Regions from separate parts of the Clostridiisalibacter paucivorans DSM 22131 genome, predicted to be linked through region 3. Evidence: riboswitches for the same ligand, from Rfam matches in the RefSeq annotation. Region 3 holds a riboswitch; each other region holds the start of a gene.

The links. A riboswitch is a leader RNA that binds a small molecule or an ion and turns the genes downstream of it on or off. The one in region 3 is predicted to bind cobalamin.
Region 1: it holds a riboswitch for cobalamin, as region 3 does, so the genes downstream of both, Q326_RS0102825 (ribonucleoside triphosphate reductase) here and Q326_RS0100760 (class I SAM-dependent methyltransferase) in region 3, are expected to answer to the same signal.
Region 2: it holds a riboswitch for cobalamin, as region 3 does, so the genes downstream of both, Q326_RS0106710 (hypothetical protein) here and Q326_RS0100760 (class I SAM-dependent methyltransferase) in region 3, are expected to answer to the same signal.
Region 4: it holds a riboswitch for cobalamin, as region 3 does, so the genes downstream of both, cobT (nicotinate-nucleotide--dimethylbenzimidazole phosphoribosyltransferase) here and Q326_RS0100760 (class I SAM-dependent methyltransferase) in region 3, are expected to answer to the same signal.

Annotation. Positions count from the first base shown of each region.
Region 1 is NZ_JHVL01000004.1:71,045-76,358, forward strand. Features, by position in the region: gene Q326_RS0102825 (ribonucleoside triphosphate reductase) at 1-2,019, opposite strand, end outside; cobalamin riboswitch at 2,130-2,319, opposite strand; gene Q326_RS0102830 (TRAP transporter large permease) at 2,394-3,653, opposite strand; gene Q326_RS0102835 (TRAP transporter small permease) at 3,653-4,147, opposite strand; gene Q326_RS0102840 (TRAP transporter substrate-binding protein) at 4,206-5,234, opposite strand; gene ilvD (dihydroxy-acid dehydratase) at 5,252-5,314, opposite strand, start outside.
Region 2 is NZ_JHVL01000014.1:16,697-22,010, forward strand. Features, by position in the region: gene Q326_RS0106690 (helix-turn-helix transcriptional regulator) at 1-527, opposite strand, end outside; gene Q326_RS0106695 (RidA family protein) at 813-1,193, shown strand; gene Q326_RS0106700 (tryptophanase) at 1,268-2,650, shown strand; cobalamin riboswitch at 3,003-3,189, shown strand; gene Q326_RS0106710 (hypothetical protein) at 3,348-3,668, shown strand; gene Q326_RS0106715 (LysE/ArgO family amino acid transporter) at 3,885-4,499, shown strand; gene Q326_RS0106720 (aminotransferase-like domain-containing protein) at 4,581-5,314, shown strand, end outside.
Region 3 is NZ_JHVL01000001.1:163,546-168,859, forward strand. Features, by position in the region: gene Q326_RS0100755 (ABC transporter substrate-binding protein) at 1-1,399, opposite strand, end outside; gene Q326_RS0100760 (class I SAM-dependent methyltransferase) at 1,401-2,201, opposite strand; cobalamin riboswitch at 2,327-2,517, opposite strand; gene Q326_RS0100765 (peroxiredoxin) at 2,615-3,280, opposite strand; gene Q326_RS0100770 (sodium ion-translocating decarboxylase subunit beta) at 3,557-3,802, opposite strand; gene Q326_RS0100775 (flavodoxin domain-containing protein) at 3,834-4,376, opposite strand; gene Q326_RS0100780 (hypothetical protein) at 4,397-4,948, opposite strand; gene Q326_RS0100785 (hypothetical protein) at 4,950-5,314, opposite strand, start outside.
Region 4 is NZ_JHVL01000018.1:25,503-30,816, reverse strand. Features, by position in the region: gene Q326_RS0107415 (Cof-type HAD-IIB family hydrolase) at 1-468, opposite strand, end outside; gene proB (glutamate 5-kinase) at 653-1,444, shown strand; gene Q326_RS0107405 (glutamate-5-semialdehyde dehydrogenase) at 1,460-2,713, shown strand; cobalamin riboswitch at 2,723-2,911, shown strand; gene cobT (nicotinate-nucleotide--dimethylbenzimidazole phosphoribosyltransferase) at 3,011-4,057, shown strand; gene Q326_RS16970 (esterase/lipase family protein) at 4,084-5,314, opposite strand, start outside.

The sequences.
Region 1 (5,314 bases), on a different contig from region 3:
CTGTACAGGCCTGTGAAATCCTACAACTCTAGTCCACACTTCAGTTTCATTTCCACATTTAGGACATGTAAAATGCTCTCCTTTTATATATCCATGTTCACTACAAATACTATAAGTAGGAGTAACTGTAAAATATGGAATCCTACTATTTTCAAAAGCTTTTTTTATCAAATTTTTAGTAGCCTCAATACTGTGTATCTCTTCTCCAATAAATCCATGGAATACTGTTCCCCCTGTATATAATGTTTGTAATCTCTCTTGTAATTCTAATGCCTCAAAAACATCTTTAGTATGGTCCACTGGTAATTGGGTAGAATTAGTATAATATGGCTCATCATCTCCTTGCGTGACTATATTCGGATACATTCTTTTATCCATCCTAGCAAATCTATATGCAGCACCTTCAGCAGGTGATGCCTCTAAATTCCAAAGACTACCAGTCTCTTCTTGAAATATTTGTATTACTCTATTCATAAATTCCATTATATCTATAGCAAATTCTTGTCCTTCTTCACTAGTTATATCTTTGCTTAAAAAATTTAAGCAAGCTTCATTCATTCCATTTAATCCTATGGTACTAAAATGATTTTTAAAGTACTCACCATGGGCATCCTTTATCCCTTGAAGATAGTATTTAGAATATGGATACAACCCAACTTCCATATACCTTTCTAATACTTTTCTTTTGGATTCGCATATAGTCTTTGCCTTTTCCATAAGCATCTTTACTTTTCTTTTAAATTCTTCTTTAGTATTAGATAAATACCCTATTCTAGCCATATTTAATGTCACCACATTTATAGACCCTGTAAGAGGATTTGCTCCAAATAAGCCACCACCTCTTTTTCTCAATTCTCTATTATCTAATCTAAGTCTACAACACATGCTTCTAACATCTTCAGGCGAAAGATCACTATTTATAAAATTAGCAAAATATGGTGTCCCATATTTTCTAGTCATCTCCATTATTATATTTGATATTTCAGAATCCCAAGGAAAATCTCTAGTTATATTTATAGTGGGTATTGGAAAACTAAAGCATCTTCCAGCACCATCTCCCTCTATCATAACTTCACAGTATGCCCTATTGAACATATCCATCTCTTCTTGAAATTCCCCATATGTTTCCTCTTTTCTTTTTCCACCTATAATTACAGGTACATTTTTAAGCATTGGATGGGGAGCAATATCTAATGTTATATTTGTAAAAGGTGTTTGAAATCCTACTCTAGTAGGTATATTAAGATTAAATATAAATCCTTGAACCGCATCCTTAACCTCATTATATGAAAGCCCATCATATCTAATAAATGGAGCTACATATGTATCCAAAGAACTTATGGCCTGTGCTCCAGCCGCCTCTCCTTGAAGTGTATATAACCAATTCACTATTTGTCCCAACAATGACCTAAAGTGTTTAGCTGGTTTTGATTCTATCTTTCCATTAGCTCCTTTAAACCCATTTATTAAAAGTCCTTCTAAATCCCATCCACAACAATATGGAGCCAATAGGCCTAAATCATGTATATGTAGATCTCCATTTGTATGGGCATCCCTAAGTTTTTTTGTATATATCTTTTGCAACCAATACTTTTTTGTCACAGCTTCAACTATATGATTATTAAGTCCCTGTAAACTAAAACCCATATTGGCATTTTCTTTTATTCTCCAATCATCTAAAGAGACATAATCATCTACCATCCTTTCTCCATCCATCAAAAGATTTTCAACTTCTCTGATTTCTTCATGTCTATTCCTATAGAGTATATATGCTTTAGCTGTCCTCGCATGTCCCTCTTCTATAAGTACCTTTTCTACTATATCTTGAATATCTTCAACAGTAGGTACTCCAGCTCCAAAGGCTTCTTCAGATATTTGTACTACCATATTAGCCAAATCTCTAGCCTTTTTTCTATCACTACCTCCAACAGATTTAGCTGCTTTAAAAATAGCATTTTCTATTTTCAATGGATCAAAATCTACTATACTACCATCCCTTTTTTGTACTTTTTTAGCCATAAAATCTCCTCCAAATTATATAAAATAAAAAAAACCGGCAGAGTTCCGCCGGAATGTACCATTAAAATGGCCATAACAATCCCATATTAAATTAGCCTTCCCTCCGAAGAATCTTATCTCTTTTTTAGGCAGGTCTCCTGACTTAAGCATCATCCTACACTTTAACCTTCCCATGATAATACATAGTGGTATATAAAAGTTTCGTCAGCAATTACAGTAGCGGGGGCTGTAGAGGTTTTTCACCTCTTTCCCTTTTAATTTTTACTATTGTAAATCAAAACCTAAAAAAGCTTGTTATCTTTTTCTATAATTATAGCAAAAAAAATCTACAATAACAACATACTTAAATAACAATATTATAAAAATAGTGTTATTTACATTAACCCTGGAACAAGCATAGGAATATAAAGCAATAGTAGTAAAACCACTACTAATCCTATAAGATAAGGTATGATTGCCTTTGTTATTTCTTCTAGTGAAAGATTTGTTATTGATGAAGCTACATAAAGATTAATTGCTACTGGTGGAGTTATCATGCCTATTGCTAATCCAACAACCATAACTAATCCAAAGTGTACTAAACTTATATCTAGCTGATTTATTAATGGCAAAAATACAGGTGTTAATATTATAAGGGCTGATGCTGTCTCCATAAATACTCCAGTTATTAATATTATCATAGTTATTAGTAGCATTATAATATATCTATTGGTAGACAATGATAATACGCCATTAGCTATAATAGTAGGAATATTCCAATTAGCCAATATCCAACTCAATATAGATGAAGTAGCTATTATAAACATTATCACAGCCATAGTCATAGCTGATTTACAAATAATTCCATATAAATCCTTCAATTTCATATCTTTATATATAAATAAAGATACTATTAACGCGTAGTTCACTGCAATAACCGCTGCCTCCGATGGGGTGAAGAATCCTGAAAAAATACCTCCTAAAATTATCACAGGTGTCATAATTCCCCATATAGCATCTTTGAAAGTTCTAAATATATTTCTCGGTGAAAACTTAGCTCCTTTAGGATAATTTCTTTTATATGCTTGCACTATAGCAATTCCTATTAGCATTATTCCCATCATAACTCCAGGTATAAACCCATTTAAAAACAATTTAGCTACTGATTGATCGGATATTACTGCATATAATATCATAGGCACAGAAGGTGGTATCACTACTCCAATAGTTCCACTAGCTGCTATTAAAGCCGCTGAAGAAGCCTCATCATAACCCTTTTTCTTTAATTCGGGAACTAATGTTGTACCTACTGCAGCAGTAGTAGCAGCTCCTGAACCTGATATAGCAGCAAAAAACATACCTGCTAATACTGCCACTATAGAAAGTCCACCTTTTAAAAAACCAAATATTGCATCTGAAAATTCTACTAATTTTTCAGAAACTTTACCTTTTGCCAATAAATCACCTGCCAATATAAAAAAAGGTACAGCAATTAATGGAAAGCTATCAGTTCCAGCAAACATCCTCTGAGTAATTATTACCAAAGGCATACCTTGGTCTATCAATACTACCATAGAAGATAATGCTATAGCAATTGCAACTGGGATACCCAATAAAATTAATACAAAAAAAGATAAAAATAATATAATAGCCATTATCTAGCCACCTCCTCTAACCCAAATACTTCTTCTAATATAGCAGTAATACCATGTATGATCATTATTATAAATCCTATTGGTATAACTAAATATACCCATCTCATAGAAACTCTTAAAGCTGCTGAGACTTGATGCGCTTGCATGTTCATGTATCTAAATCCGAATAATACTGACACTATAAAAAATATAATAGAAAACAATATACTACATACAACAATAATTTTTCTGATGTTTTTAGGAAAACTATTAACTAAAAAGGTAACAGATATATGCATACCTCTCTTGTATGCCAATGTAGTTCCTAAAAATGTAGCCCATACAAGGAGATACCTGGCCAATTCTTCAGTCCATGTCAATGCATCAAAAAATACCCTGAAAATTATTTGAAGAGATATGGATATTATCATACCTATTATAATTAAAAATACTATCTTATTTACCAATCTATCCATCCCATTGCTTAATCTTTTAAAAAACAATAATAAATCCATAAACACACTCTCCTCACTTTTAATTAGAGCCCTGATCATCCAAGTCAGGGCTCTCCATTTATTGATTTAATTCTGATTGAATTCTTTCTATATATTGTCCATATTTTTCTCCATACTGTTGATAGACTGGCTTAACAGCCTCTTTAAATGCATCGATATCAGGATGAACTACCTTCATACCTTTTTCCTTTAATTCTTTTATCTGAGTTTCTTCATTTTCCTTATTAATTTTTCTTTCATATTCGGCAGCTTCTTGTGCTGATTCAGAAATAATATCTTGAACTTCCTTTGGTAGTTCCTCAAATTTATTTAAACTCATTATTATAGTCGCAGGTGCATAGGTATGTCTAGTCATCGATAGATATTGTTGAGTTTCATATAGTTTAAATGAATAAATTACATTTACAGGATTTTCTTGTCCATCTATAGTACCTTGTTGTAAAGCAGTTAAAGCCTCAGTCCATGCCATTGGTACTGCATTTGTCCCTAGATTTTTAAAAGTATCTATATATACTGGATTTTCCATAACTCTTATCTTTAATCCTTCCATATCCGATGGTGTGTTTACAGGATTTTTTGAATTAGTCAAATTTCTAAATCCTCTTTCTGCATATGCTAAACCCTTTAAATTAACCTCCTCTAATTTATCAAGTAACTCTTTTCCCACTGGTCCATCTAAGATTTTATATGCTTCTTCAGGGCTTCCAAATAAAAATGGCAATTCAAATACAGCTATATCTTCAACAAAGTTGGCTACTGGGCCATTGGTTATAACTCCCATATCTACAGTTCCCATTTGCATTCCCTCTAATAATGTTCTCTCGTCTCCCAATGTAGCATTTGGATATATCTCTATATTAACCTTACCTTCAGTTTTTGTTTCAACAAGCTCTTTAAATTTGCTAGCAGCTATATGAAATCCATCTTTTTCATTAACCACATGGGCTAGCTTAAGTGTTATAGGTTCTGTAATCTCACCTGTTGAATTATCTTCACTTGCATCTTTACTAGCTTTATCACTGCCACATCCTGATACTAATGTCAATACTATTACCATACTCAATATTAATGCTAATATTTTTTTCATGCTAAATTCCCCCCTTATTATCTTAAAACTGCACCTGTACTAGCCGATGTAACTAATTTACTATATCTATATAAATAACT
Region 2 (5,314 bases), on a different contig from region 3:
AGTCTGTCAATAGGAATATTATTTTCATTTAAAACTTTATTCAGTACAGATGCTGTGGTTTCAACAATGGAGTCGGAAAATGTCTCTGCATCTTGCAAAAGGGAATTTATAGAACTGTGTCTACTATTTTGTTCAATTAACTTATCAGGATGACAGAGTTTTAGTATTTGGTTACTTATGTCCACATATCTTTTATCATCAAAATTGATACATAACATACCTACAAGTTCATTATTTTCATCTTTTATAAATAATGTGGAGCATCTCAGTATCCGCTGTTCTTTAGAAATGCCATTGTAGTTAAGCCTATAATCAGTATCCAGATAACTCTTATCGGACATCACATTTAAACCCAGATTTGTCATCGGAGCACCAATAGTCCTACCACTGACATGACTATTGGCAATAGCAACAATGGAATTTGTAGGGTCTTTGATATCATGTAATGCTATTTCATAATCTGGTCCCAATGTTTTTCCTAAAAATTCTACAAGTATACTATAGTGCTTTAACATCAGATCATCCATATATTTCACCTGTCCTTAATATATATTATAAAAACAAATATTATAATTGATATGTTTTATACAATAGATTAGCATAGTAACAGAAAAAAAGCAATAAATGAGTATATTTATAATAATTTTTTATTATGATGATAAATAATGTTTCAAATAACGGTATGTTAGTATTTAAGAGGTGTAAATCAACCTAAAAATAACAAAAGATGATGATGGAATAATAAAAAATTATTATAAACAATTGACTGAATATTATAACAATGATAAAATTATATTCGAGGAGGGAAGTATATGAAAAAAATTATTGATACAAAAAAGGCACCTGCTGCTATAGGACCATATTCTCAAGGTACTATAGTAGATGGACTGATATTTGTTTCGGGACAGTTACCTATTAATCCTAATACAGGAGCATTTGTAGCTGGGGGAATTAAGGAGCAAACTAATCAATCCCTTGAAAATTTAAAACAAATATTAAAATCTCAAGGATCAGGTCTAGACAAAGTACTAAAGACAACGGTTTTTCTAAGTGATATGAATAATTTTAGCGATATGAATGAGGTATATGGCAGTGTATTTGGAGATGGTAATTATCCAGCGCGATCAGCTATAGAAGTGGCAAGATTACCTAAAGATGCATTGGTAGAGATAGAAGCTATTGCAGTAAAATAGTAAATAAAGGGGGACTTGTTAGGCAAGTTGTATTTTGATTGGAGAAATATCAATAAAAGGGGAGGGGTTTTGTTGTGGTAGCAAAATATGTACCGGAACCATTTAGAATCAAAATGGTAGAGACTATAAAAATGCTCAGTCGTGAGGAAAGGGAACAGAAGATTGCCGAGGCAAAGTATAATACATTTAATCTCAAGGGGGAGGATGTATATATTGACTTATTGACAGATAGCGGAACAAATGCTATGAGTCAAGAGCAATGGGCTGGTGTTATGAGAGGCGATGAAGCATATGCAGGGGGATCAAGCTATTATAAGCTTATAGACGCAGCTCAAGATATCTTTGGCTATAAATATATACAACCAGTACACCAAGGTCGTGCAGCAGAAAAGGTCCTTTTTGGTCTATTGATGAAAGAGGGTCAGTACTCTATTTCAAACATGCATTTTGATACAACAAGGGCCCATGTAGAATTAGCAGGGGGAAGGGCTATTGATTGTGTTGTTCCTGAAGCTGGAGATCCATCTAAAAGGGTACCATTTAAAGGAAATATGGATGTAGAGAAATTAGAATCTTTGATTAAGAAATACGGTGCAGATAAGATTGCTGTTGTTATTATGACAATAACAAATAATTCTGCTGGTGGTCAGCCAGTATCTATAAAAAATATGAAAGAAACATCTAAAATCTGTAAAAAACATGGTATAAAGTTATGTATTGATGCTGCTCGTTATGCAGAAAATGTCTATTTTATCAAGCAAAGGGAAAAAGGATATGAAGATAAATCTGTCAAAGAAATCATAAAGGAAATATTTGGTTATGCAGATATGTTTACTATGAGTGCTAAGAAAGATGCCATTGTAAATATGGGAGGATTAGTTGGAATTAAAGATGATGAAAAATTGTTCCAAGATTGTAAGGGGCGCACTATTTCCTTTGAGGGTTTTGTCACCTATGGTGGTCTTTCAGGTCGTGAACTTGAAAGTTTAGCAATTGGACTTTATGAAGGAATCGATGAAAATTATTTGAGGTATCGCATTGGTCAAATGGAGTATTTAGCCAGTCGTCTTGATGAAGCTGGGATAACATATCAATCACCAGTGGGAGGGCATGGTGTATTTGTAGATGCAAAGGCTATGTTCCCCCATATTCCATATTATGAGTTTCCAGGGCAAGCCCTTGCCATTGAACTGTATAAGGAAGCAGGTATCCGTACATGTGATATAGGTTCTTATATGCTGGGGAATGATCCCGATACAGGGGAACAGCTACATGCTGATTTTGAGTTTACACGATTAGCAATACCACGAAGGGTTTATACACAGGCCCATATCGATGTCATGGCTGATGCATTGATAGCAATTAAAGATAGGGCAAGTGAAGTGAAGGGCTATAGAATTACATGGGAACCACCTATTCTTAGACATTTTCAAGCAAGTTTAAAGCCAATTAAGTAAAGAAAAATTAAATAAAGATATAAGTATAGTTAGTGGTTAGTAGTTGATGGTTGAAATTCTATGGATTTTATCATTAAATTACTTACTACTAACTTTTTTATTTTTCAATAAATTTTGTGAAACATTTTTTGTTTTACACCTTGGTTATAACTATATATTTGGCAATAATCTGAGAATATAACTTAGAGTAAAATTATTGTAGGTAAAATTACAAAAAATAAAAAAAGAGTTCCTCTAGATGTGGGAAATCTCTATTTTATAAAAACCTACAGCAACTTCACACTATCCTTTAGATTGAATTTGTTGACATACTATGATGGCAGTGCTATACTTGATTTATACTAATAAAAAACTAAATACTATGACTATTGGTTTGATGTATGTAATTACATCAATTAAAAGGGAAGTTGGTGAAAATCCAACACGGTCCCGCCACTGTTAAAGTTAATAAAGCTTCATTGCCACTGTGCTGATGCATGGGAAGGGAAGTTTTATGTTTATACTTAAGTCAGGAGACCTGCCAATAGTAGATGCGCTGTTATTTCCACGAGGATGGGAAGGTGTTATAAAAATTGAAGTAATTTTTCAATTTGACTATAATACCCTTTTGATGAAAAAGGGTTTTGTTTTTAGTGAAAATAACTAGCACATAGGCTGGTTTTTTTATTTTGTCAAATGGGAAAGGGAGGGATATATGGTGATTAAAAAATTTTATGCAAGTTTGAATATATTATATTTAAAGATGTATCAATATGAAAAATATATAAGAAAAGATTTCATAGATGATATTATTGATCAAATAAATAAAGACTTGGAGTTAATTGAGAAAAAATATGCTGAAGAAATGGATATATGTTCAATAACATTAAGTGATATTTTTTCAATGAGTGTTATCAATACTGCATTTAATCATGATTTAGGCACTGAAATCATAGAGACTCAACTGTATTGTGACTTGAACAAAGTAAATAAGTTGAGAAAAGAGATTTTTAAAGCACCTTATAAGCTTGTTAGTTAAATAATTACATAAATTTTTAATATCATTCATTAAGAATCCTTTTGATGTGTTAAGCATTAGCAGAAAGGATTCTTTATTTTTATAGAATATTTTGGTTGGTATAAATATATAGTTTTTGGTTGGAGACATTTATTAGATTAATTATTATAATAAATATGTGTAAGAAATGAGAAAGGGGATTTATATTTCAGTAAATACTATAATAGGGGGGTAAAAATGTTTGGATTTTTAGCACATGGATTTATGTTGGGATTAGCCTATGTGGCACCAATAGGAATGCAGAACCTTTATGTAATAAATACTGCAATTAGTGAAGAAAAAGTAAGGGCATATAAAGTTGCACTTATAGTAATTTTATTTGATATTTCCTTGGCATTGGCATGTTTTTTTGGTATGGGTTTATTGATGGACAGGTCTCAATTATTAAAAACAATAGTATTATTGGTTGGAAGTTTAGCAGTTATATATATTGGTATAATACTTATAAAAAGTAAACCAGAGACTAATAATGAAATCGATACAAATAAGTCTTTATTGCAGATAGCATCCACATGTTTTGCAGTTACTTGGCTCAATCCTCAAGCATTGATAGATGGCTCATTGCTTTTGGGAGGATTTAGAGCTTCTCTTCCTGTAGAGGGTTCAAGGCTTTTTATATTAGGGGTTTGTCTGGCATCATTTTTGTGGTTTAGTGGATTAACCACTATAGTTTCAATATTTAAGAATAAATTTAATGATAGAGTGATAAAGGTAATTAATATTGTATGCGGTAGTATTATTATATATTATGGCTTGAAGTTGGGTTATAGTTTTATAAGTACATTTTTTTAGATTTTGACTTATATTGAGCAAAAACTATTGTATACTAATTAAAAGATTGTTTGAGCAGTATTTCGCTTCAGAGGTGATATAATGACAAATATAAATTGGAAACCAAATAGAGATTTAGATATACCTGTTTACAGACAAATAATAGATTATATTAAAGATAAAATATCTGATGGAGAGTGGGACGTAGGATTTAAATTACCAACCCAAAGACAGTTAGCAACACTATTCGATGTAAACAGGAGCACAATTATTGAGGCATTAGATGAGTTAAAGGGAGAGGGAATAATAGAATCTAGAGGTAGTGGGGGTACTATTATTGTTAATAATACTTGGTCATTATTGACTTCTACACCACCCCCAAATTGGTATGAATATATAGAAGCAGGTATTCACAGGCCTAATTTGCCTACTATTCAGCTAATAAATAAGTTAGAGTATCACCGTGATATAATTAGATTGGGGACAGGAGAGTTATCTCCAGAACTATTTCCACGGGAAATGTTCAGTGAGGTGTTAATGAAGATATCAAAGAAAATATATTCTCTGGGGTATGAAGAGCCTAAAGGGCTATTGTATTTGAGAAAAGTATTGAGTGAGTATCTAAAGAGATATGGCATATATGTTTCCCCAGAATCTATATTAATAGTTTCTGGTTCTTTACAGGCTCTACAATTAATATCTTTGGGCATTTTGCATCCTGGTTCTAGGGTATTTATAGAAAATTTATCTTATTTAAAGTCTCTTCATGTTTTTCAGTCTGCTGGAATGAATTTAAAGGGAATTTCAATGGATAATCAAGGTGCGATACCCAATGA
Region 3 (5,314 bases):
TTATATCTCTTCTATCATCTGAATTGAGTTCCAATAATTGTGACTTGCATAATTCATTTATCTTATCATTATTATATCCTGGGATTCCTCCAATAAATGTAGATTTTGTATCATCTTTTCCATAGGCATATTGCTCCCTTAATATATCTGCATCATTTCCCCAACCCCCATGGCCAATAAGTACCATTTCATAATCTCCATTTTTTACTGCAGCATCTCTAGATTTTTTATCTATACTCTTTATCTCTAAATCAATGCCCACTTTTTCAAGACTTAATTTGATTAGTTCTCCAATTCTAACTTCCTTATTATCATTACCAGTTAATAATGTGAATTTGTATTCTTTATTTTCTAATAGCTGTTTAGACTTATCTAAATCAAACCCATATTGCTTAATATTTTTATTATACCAGATATGATCTACTGGCAAATAACCTGCACTGGCAGGCTTAGCAGCTCCCCTTGCAACCTTTTCTATGAGTTCACCTTTATCTATACCGTAGGCCATAGCCTGTCTTAAATTTTTGTTTTTAAGTTCGGATCTCTTTTCCATATTAAACATAATTCTATATCCCCAAAATGCAGGGTCATTTATAACTTTATATTGGGAATCATTTTTATATTTATTTAATATATCAGGTGTAACTTCTGTTATATCTATATCTCTCTTTTCAAAGGCCAATATAGTATCACTCACAGGCACAAATTGAATTATATCTGCCTTCTGTTTAGGTCCCCAATAATCATTAAATGCTTCAAATTTATATGCACCTTGCTCCTTGCTATATTCTTTAAGTATATACGGTCCACATCCTATAACTGCCTCAGGACCATTGAATTTTTTAGGGTCTTCTACATCTTTCCATATATGTTTAGGTATAATCCTTGCTGCTCCAAATCTATTCAACAAAGTTGCATTGGGTTCATTTACATTTATGCTAATATTGTGTTCATCTATTACATTTATCTCGTTTATAAAATTGTCCTTACTTATATTTAATTCATCTGAGACTGGTGGATATTCAGCGTAGTATTCAAAGGAAAACTTTACATCCTCTGCTGTCATAGGCTGACCATCCTGCCATTTAACTCCTTCTCTCAATTTAAAGGTGTATGTTTTTCCATCTTCACTTACTTTCCAGTCTTCAGCAAGCCAAGGTATAAAGCCTTCTTCTCCTCGCTCTAATAAACTGTCAAATATAAGTCTCATCTTATATGCACCAGGACCCCTAGAATAATGGGCATAAGGACTAGGATATCCCCAATCTCCCCCTTCAAGATTCAATACTACTTCTTCATTATTATTCCCATCTACATTGGTTACTTCTCCATTGCCACATCCCGAGAGAATCATCATAAATGCCATTGTCAAAATCATTAGTTTATATATTTTCTTCATTTTACACCCTCCATATCATCCAACCTATTTTGGCTTTAGTATTTTCTACTATAATACCATCTTTGGATATACTATTTAAATAATTTTTTATGTCATATACTATCTGAGGTTCTTCTTTAATATGTACAGTATACACATTTATCGCATCTTCTAATCTCCTCTTATTTTCCCATTGCACATCCCTATAATATATCTCAGGGTATATACCCAATTGCCATAATATATTAAATGCACAGTACATCTTAATTCCCCAATTATTAATATATTTGCCTTTAGAGGATAATCTATTTATAGTATCCCTTACCTCGTCCTCTCTAGTCACAAAACCACTTAAAAAACAATATCCTTTACTAGCTTCATTCATCTTTACTAAAGTATCCTTACTATCTATTGCTGGAGACATAGATGCAAATACAAGGTCAAATCTATTATTCCATGCCCTTTGATTTAAATCTATATGCTGCCACGGTACTGCATCAAAGGAAATATTCCTTATATTTAATTTTTCTGCATTCTCTCTAGCATACTTAATCATATTGGGAGATATATCTATACCTGTTACATATTTTGACTTTTTCGAAAATTCTACGCTATATTTACCAGGCCCACAACCTATATCTAATATCTCTGATGATTTATTGACTATATTTTTAGATAACAAGAACTCTATTACCTCATCCATTCTAGCATTTTTATCCTTGCCATTAAATTCCTTTGCCCTTAAATCCCATACATCTTTAGTAGCTGATAAATTCATATTTGAAGATTCTCGCCACATATCATCAAAAGTTTTTATATCCACTTTACCCACTCCTTTTTAGATAAGAATAAAACTAAAAGACACCTCAATAAAACAGTTAAGAGGTGTCTCACATTTCAAAAATCATTAAAACGTAATAAAACATACCCCCCTATCTTCCGTAGAGTTCCTGGCACATGATATAGGCAGGTCTTCTGACTTAAGAATCATAGTTTTTCCATACCTTCCCGAAGATCAGTGGTAATAACTTGGAAAAACTCCTCTAATACAGCGGCGGGACCGTGCAGGCATCTCACCTGTCTTCCCTTTTCATAGATATCTTAAAAATAATATCTAAACCTATACCCATTTATTAACTTATCGTTAAATTAATAATATATTATGGGCATATGTATGTCAAGAGCAATTAGAAAAGGGATATTTCACTATGAAATATCCCTTAGTTTTTATATCACTTATTTTAAATCCTTATAGCAGAACCACCAGTCTAAACACTCTATCTCTCCAGACTCTGCCTTTTTAAGTCTTTCCTCTACTAATTCTTCAGTACCAGCAGGAGGTATTATTACCTTTTCCCCTATCAATGGGTTATTTGGCCAATTTTCAGGTACTGCTACTCCATTATTATCCGATGTCTGTAATGCCTTTACTGCTCTTAAAACTTCGTCTACACTTCTTCCTATCTCTTGTGGATAATACATCATAAGCCTTAAAATTCCTTTATCGTCTACTATAAATACTGCCCTTACAGTATTAGTTCCCTTGCTCTCATGTAACATACCTAATTTATTAGAAACTCTACCCAATTCATCTGCTATAACAGGGAATGGTACCTTTACATCTGTTTTTTCATTAATCCATTGTACCCATTTTATATGAGAAAATACTTGGTCTACAGATAATCCTATAAGCTCTGTATTTAATTTCTTGAATTCATCTGCTTTCTTAGCAAAGCTTACAAATTCAGTAGTACAAACTGGAGTAAAGTCCCCTGGATGACTAAATAATACAAACCATTTCCCTTTATAATCTTCTGGTAATTTCTTTACTCCATGGGTAGTATTGACCTCCATTTCTGGAAATGCATCTCCTAATAATGGTAATTTGTTTTGTTTTTCCACAAAAATCTCCTCCTTATATTTTATAAATAATATATTTTAATCTAATTCATATTAGACATATGTAATTTGTAATTATTCTTAATTTGTAATGATTACATTTTTAATTATAGTTCAATTATTTTCCTTTGTCAAGTGTTATTGATAATATTTATCAAAATTATTTTTTAAAAAAAATAGTTAGTAGTAAGTAGTTTAATGATGAAATCCATAGGATTTCTACCATCAACTACTAACCACTAACTATTACCTACTGACTCATTATATACTTTCTTAAATTCAAAACCTATGTCTCATATATCTATACAAAAATACTATAGCTATAGATATTAAGACTAATATTACAATAAAATTCGTATTATTACTAGTTGTTAAAAATATAGCTGTGGGACCATCAGCTCCCCCTATTATGTCTACACTAGCACGAGTAGTCATATATGTTGATATCAAATTGGCAATTATAATACACAAAAATAAGAATAATAGACATTTTATAAAATTATTTATATTCAATAATTTTTTCATATATACTTATCTCCTTAGACCTTTCACGTTTTTATTTATTAAGGCCTTTAATATACATAATCAATGGCTCTATTGCATCTATATTTGTAAAATCAACCTTCTTTCCATATGATTCTAACATATCTTTATCATCTTTAGACATTTCATCAGGTTTTTTCTTAGAAACTATTTTTTTAAGCATTGCCATCATAGCCTTATGGGTAAAACTTAGATTCTTATAATCAATTCCACCCCGAAAGTGAAAAAACTTTATTCTTTCTGCCATTCCATTTGAGAAATTCTTTTCAATAATTGGCTTAAAGATATCTATATCGTCTGTAGATGCAAGACCCACTGTAAAAACAATGATATTTTTATCCTTCAGTCTCTCAAAATTTTTAGTTATAATAGATACTCCATTAATCCCACTGGCATAAAGTCCGCCCCCAAAAATTACTGTATTATATAGTAATAAATCTTTAATTTCAACCTCTGAAACCTCAAGCAGATCTCCATGGGATTCATTAGCTATCCACTGTGCATATTTTTTTGTGCTACCATATTTGGATTTATATATAATTGCAATTTTGTTCATATACATCCCCCTTAAATCTTTTATCCTTTTTTTAAATCTTTATCAAATGTATTTCTAAAACCATAGGTCATCACCATCAGATATATCCTCAACACAATAAATATAATACCTACTAAAATATGCAAATATGTTATGTTGAACATAAGTGTAAAGTTCAATAATATAAGATTAGTTATTGAAACTACAGTATAAAATCTCAGCTTTTTTATACACTCATTAGCCCATTCTTCATAATCGTTATTGTTAAAATATTCTATAGAACCCTCAATATATTTATAAAACATAATTACTTCCATTACAGTATAAAACACTATTAATAATTGACTAAATATAGAAAATCTCATTGCTTGAATGGATAAAAAAAATCCAATAAAGGTTCCAATGACTGTCATTATTCCAAAAATTTTAGCCCTATTAAATGATTCTATATGGGTATGTCTGTATAAAGAACCCATTCCACTTAATATAATCATAAACCCTATAAACCCTGGTAATATCTTTATCATTCCTAATTTTATATTGAATGTTGCAATAAATATCCCCCAAAATATTTTATTATATCCATTATACATATTAGATTGCCCCCCTTGCCCTCAAATAGTTAAATATACCCTTCAAGTCAAAATCATAAGGGGTATAATCTATATTATATATCCTCTCATATGCTTTTTCTCCATTTTTATCTTGATAATATAGTTTGGGCTTTATGTCATAGAAAGTATATCTTCCTAATATATTTTCTGGCGTTTTAAATTTAGTATATATACTCAAGGTCTGATTTTGTTTGCATTTAATTCCTGAAATCTCCCTATAATCAATATCTCCTATGGAAATATCCAGATAATCCTTTAAATCTTCTAATAGTGGAGACCTAATATCCAATAATTCTATATCCTTTTCTACATTGCCATGAAAAGACGATGTCCCATCGGAAGAAC
Region 4 (5,314 bases), on a different contig from region 3:
GACATCTAATTCTTTATTTTCTAAAATTTCCTCAATTTTATCTATAACCTTTATTTTTATTTTATCCTCTTTAGGTTGTTTTTTATTCCAATTATAGTACTTTAATGCATTATATTTTAATTCTTTGGCATAAAAGGTATCACTATCATAAAAGTGATAATACATATTTTCTTCTTCAAAACAATCTAATATTTGTTTTAAATCCTCATAATCAACTGGATTTTCGTATAATATCTTTCCATCCTCATGGGATTTTATATATGCACCATTACACGCTATAATGGGAGTTTTAATTCCCAGTATTTTACTATAGTGTAATGCAGATGTAAAGATTCTTCCTGTTGATATTACCACATCTACATCTTTCTTAGATAATTCCTTCAATACAGTCTTATTCCTTTCAGATATTTCATTGCTACTACTAAGTAGTGTTCCATCCATATCAATGGCGACCATTTTATAATTCAATTAAATACACCTCATTTTTTTCTAATATATCCTACTGTATTATACCTTAATACTAATTGAAATTGAATACAAGATTTATTTATGATATAATCCTTTTAAAATTACAATATTAATATATTTTAATAAAATGGAGGGAAATGCTGAAAATCAGTTATTTATTATGACTAATTCTAGAAAAAAATATTTGAAAAATATAAAAAAAATAGTAGTAAAAGTTGGAACTTCTACTATAACACATCCTACAGGACTTTTAGATTTAAATCGTATGGAAAGTATAGTACGCCAATTGGTCAATATTCATAATCAAGATATACAAATTGTACTGGTCAGTTCTGGTGCCATAGGTGCTGGAATGGGAAAATTAGGATTGAAAAAAAGACCTAAAACCATACCTGAAAAACAGTCTATAGCAGCTGTAGGACAGGGGATACTTTTGCATATGTATGAAAAACTCTTTTCAGAATATGGTAAAACTATAGCTCAAATCTTACTGACAAAGGACGATATAGATCATCAAACTCGTTTTTTTAATGCTCGAAATACATGCTTAACCTTAATTGATAAGCATGTTATTCCCATCGTAAATGAAAATGATGCAGTGGCTGTAGATGAAATCAAAGTAGGAGATAACGACACTTTATCAGCATTAGTAGCTAAATTGATTGGAGCTGATTTACTAATAATTTTATCTGATATAGATGGTCTATATGACTGCAATCCTAAAGAGTATGATGAGGCTTGCCTTATTCACTATGTAGATAGAATAACTCCTCAATTAGAGGCTATGGCTGGTAATCCTGGTAGTATTTTGGGTACAGGTGGTATGGTTACCAAAATCAATGCAGCAAAAATAGCTACATCTGCTGGTGCTTCTATGATAATTGCCAACGGTTCCATTTATAATGTGATCAATTCTATATTAGAAGGCGAAGAAATAGGAACTTTATTTGACGCAGATTGTAAGATTTTAAAATAAAGAAGGAGGGTTTCTGTGGACATTAAAAATTATGTATTAGAAAAGGCTAAGAAAGCTAAAAAGGCATCAAGAATACTTGCCACTATGGATACCAATACAAAAAATAAGGCCCTTTTAAAGATGTCCGATGCACTTATTAGAAAAATGGATTTCATTTTAGAAGCAAATAGCAAAGACATAGAGGCTGGTAGACATAAAGGATTATCTAAATCTCTAATTGACAGATTGCTTCTTACAGAAGATAGAATTAAAGACATATCTGATGGATTACGAAAGATTGCCGACCTTAAAGATCCCATAGGAGAAGTAATATCTATGTGGAAAAGACCTAATAACCTTAAAATAGGACAAGTCAAAGTACCTTTAGGGGTTATTGGTATGATTTATGAAGCTAGACCAAATGTCACTGTGGATGCTGCTGCCTTATGTCTTAAGTCAGGAAATGTTGTTATTTTACGTGGTGGGTCAGAAGCAATCAATTCCAATATAGCCCTATCTAATATTATAATTGATGCTGCTATTTCTTCAGGCCTTCCCGAGGGATGTATTCAATTATTAGAAATCCCTGACAGAGAAGCAGTTAATGAAATGATGAAATTAAACAAATATATTGATATTCTTATACCTAGAGGTGGCGCTGGACTTATACAAAATGTGGTAAATAATTCAACAGTTCCAGTTATACAAACTGGTGTTGGTAACTGTCATATATATATAGATAATTATGCAGATCTAGATATGGCAGAAAAAATAGTTATAAATGCTAAAACTCAACGCCCTGCTGTTTGTAATACTATGGAAACTCTTTTGGTTCATAAGGATGTGGCAAAGGATTTTTTACCTAAAATATATCACTCTCTAACTAACTTAGATGTAGAGATACGGGGATGTGAAAAAACTAAAATTATAATTCCTGATGTTATTGATGCCAATGAAAAAGATTGGAATACAGAATACTTAGATCTCATACTAGCTGTTAAAGTGGTAGATTCTATAGATCAAGCTATAGATCATATATATCAATATGGTACTGGTCATTCAGAAGCTATAATAACTGATAACTACACTAATTCTCAAAAATTCTTATTAGAAATAGATGCCGCTGCTGTCTATGTAAATGCATCTACTCGTTTTACAGATGGAAGTAGATATGGATTTGGTGCTGAAATAGGCATAAGCACTCAAAAACTTCACACCAGAGGACCAATGGGATTAGATCAATTAACTACTATCAAATATATAGGATATGGTGAAGGACAAACTACTTAATTTAAGTGAAATTAAATTTTAACTATAGGTGCCTATGATATTATAGGTGAAAAGGGAATGGAGTGAAAGTCTCCAGCGGTCCCACCGCTGTAATGGTGAGTTCTGTTATGTTAAAACCACTGTCTTATTCATAAGATGGGAAGGTATAAGAGAATTATGACCCAGAGCCAGAAGACCTGCCTTTAGTTATTTGTTTTTAACGAATGATGGAAAAGTTCGTGGTGTTTTTGTTATACAAAAACACCACGAACTTTTTTTATTATAAACATATCTTATAAAAAATGAGGAGGTCAAAATATGGAACTTTTAAATCAAACTATCAATAATATTAAAGATTTAGACTCAAAAATGATGAAAAAATCAAGAGAAAGGGTAGATAATTTAATAAAACCTATAGGAAGTCTAGGTAAACTAGAAGATATCCTTATACAGCTTTGTGGTATTACAGGTAAATTATATCCAAAAGTAGATAATAAAGCTGTAATAGTTATGGCTGCAGATCATGGTGTTTTTGAAGAGTCTGTAGCATCTACTCCCCAAGAAGTGACTTATATACAGACATTAAACTTTGCTAGAGGAGTGACAGGCGTATGTGCTTTAGCTAAACAAAACAATACTAAGGTAATCCCTGTAGATATTGGTGTTATAAGAGATATAGATTCCTCTAAAGTTATCAATAAAAAAATAAGGTATGGTACTGCCAATATGACAAAAGGACCTGCAATGACTAGAGACGAGGCCATAAAAGCAATAGAAGTAGGGATAGAAATTGCTCAACAAGAAATAGATAATGGAATAAATTTATTAGCTACTGGAGAAATGGGGATAGCCAATACCACTGCTAGCACAGCTGTTTTATCTGTATTGGCTAGCTTAGATCCCAAGACAATTGTAGGAGTTGGTGCCAATCTCCCTGTAGAGTCTCTGCCAACCAAAATCAATGCCATAAAAAAAGCTATTGATAAAAATAATCCTGATCCATTAGATCCCATAGATGTTCTCCATAAAGTAGGTGGACTAGATATTGCAGGTATGACCGGTGTAATGTTAGCAGGTGCCGCAAATAGAGTTCCTATAGTCATAGATGGTACTATAGCTACAGTCTCTGCTATAATAGCTTCTAAAATAGCTCCTAAATCATTAAAATACTTTTTCCCATCTCATGCATCTGCAGATAAAAGTGGATATGCCGCCTCTACAATATTGGGCCTAGAACCTATGCTCCATATGAATATGAGACTAGGAGAAGGTTCTGGTGCAGTTTTAGCATTTAATATTATAGAGTCATCTACTTTCATGAATAAAGAAATGATAACATTTGAAGAAGCAGGAATATCATTATAATAAAAACTATGGCATAAATATTATAATTAGTGGTACAATACTGTTTTATAAGAATTGATTGAAGTTTTTTCCAATATCTTTTTTACACCTTCAAACTCTTTTTTGTAAACAACTATTGTACCTTTTTCATTTTCTATATAATCAATAAATATATCAACAAATTCCATATTACCTTCTTCTATCATTATCCAATAATCATTTTCGCTTAATTTTTTAAATAATATCTTCTCACTTTCTATATCTCCTTTTCCATTACATATATTCATATTTATATTATTTAATTTTATATTTATGTTTTTTGCATTCTTTATTATTATGCTATATAAAGGAGATATTCTATTTTTCATATTAGTCATAATAGCGTAAGGTGAAATTGGTCTATTCAATATATCTCTAATAATAGGCAAACTGTCATATAATATATCTGTATGATCACTCTCCAAGAAATGTTTTCTTCCACACATATTACATGCACTTTCTATGGTCACAGTTCCATCTCCAAAAATAGTATTTATATTATTATATGGCTGGCCATCCCACCATTTCTCCTCGGTGTTACTTTTACTCACTTGTATATATTTATTAGTTTTTTTGTCTGTACCACATATTAGATCTGTTAAAACTCCATAGCTATGGCTTAAATCTTTATATCTATTTAATATATTTAAAAATGTATTTTTACATTTCATACTATTTATAGGCACAAATGTACTAGCCCCTTTAAATATTAAATAATCTCCATATTCTTCTGATGGTAAAAGCTCTTTTACAGATGGAAATTCACTGTGCAATATACACATATCATCCTTTTTTTTCGATGCTTTTAAATACCAAACAAATCCTTTCCACAACATATTTAAAAATGGATTATCACCCACTGTACTTTCAGGTAACTGTCCTCCTTCCCAAAAATAATATGCATTAGCAGACCCTGCATTGGGAGTCGCTATCATTATAATTTTATCTATATCATACATATATAATTCACTTTGTATATATGCCCTAGCCAATAAGCCTCCCATACTATGACATAACAAGTCTACATTTTCTACTCCTGTTCTTTCCTTGGCTTTTTCTATTATGGGCAGTAAATATTGCTTTGCAGAATACCTATTTTCTTTTCTCCAATCATAAAAACATATATATAAATCCTTTTCCTCTTCATACCCCATATTTATAAGCCCTTCTATAAAGGGCCTATAAATATATTCTGCAATCCCAAAATCAAATTTCCCATATCCAGGTATAATATCTTCT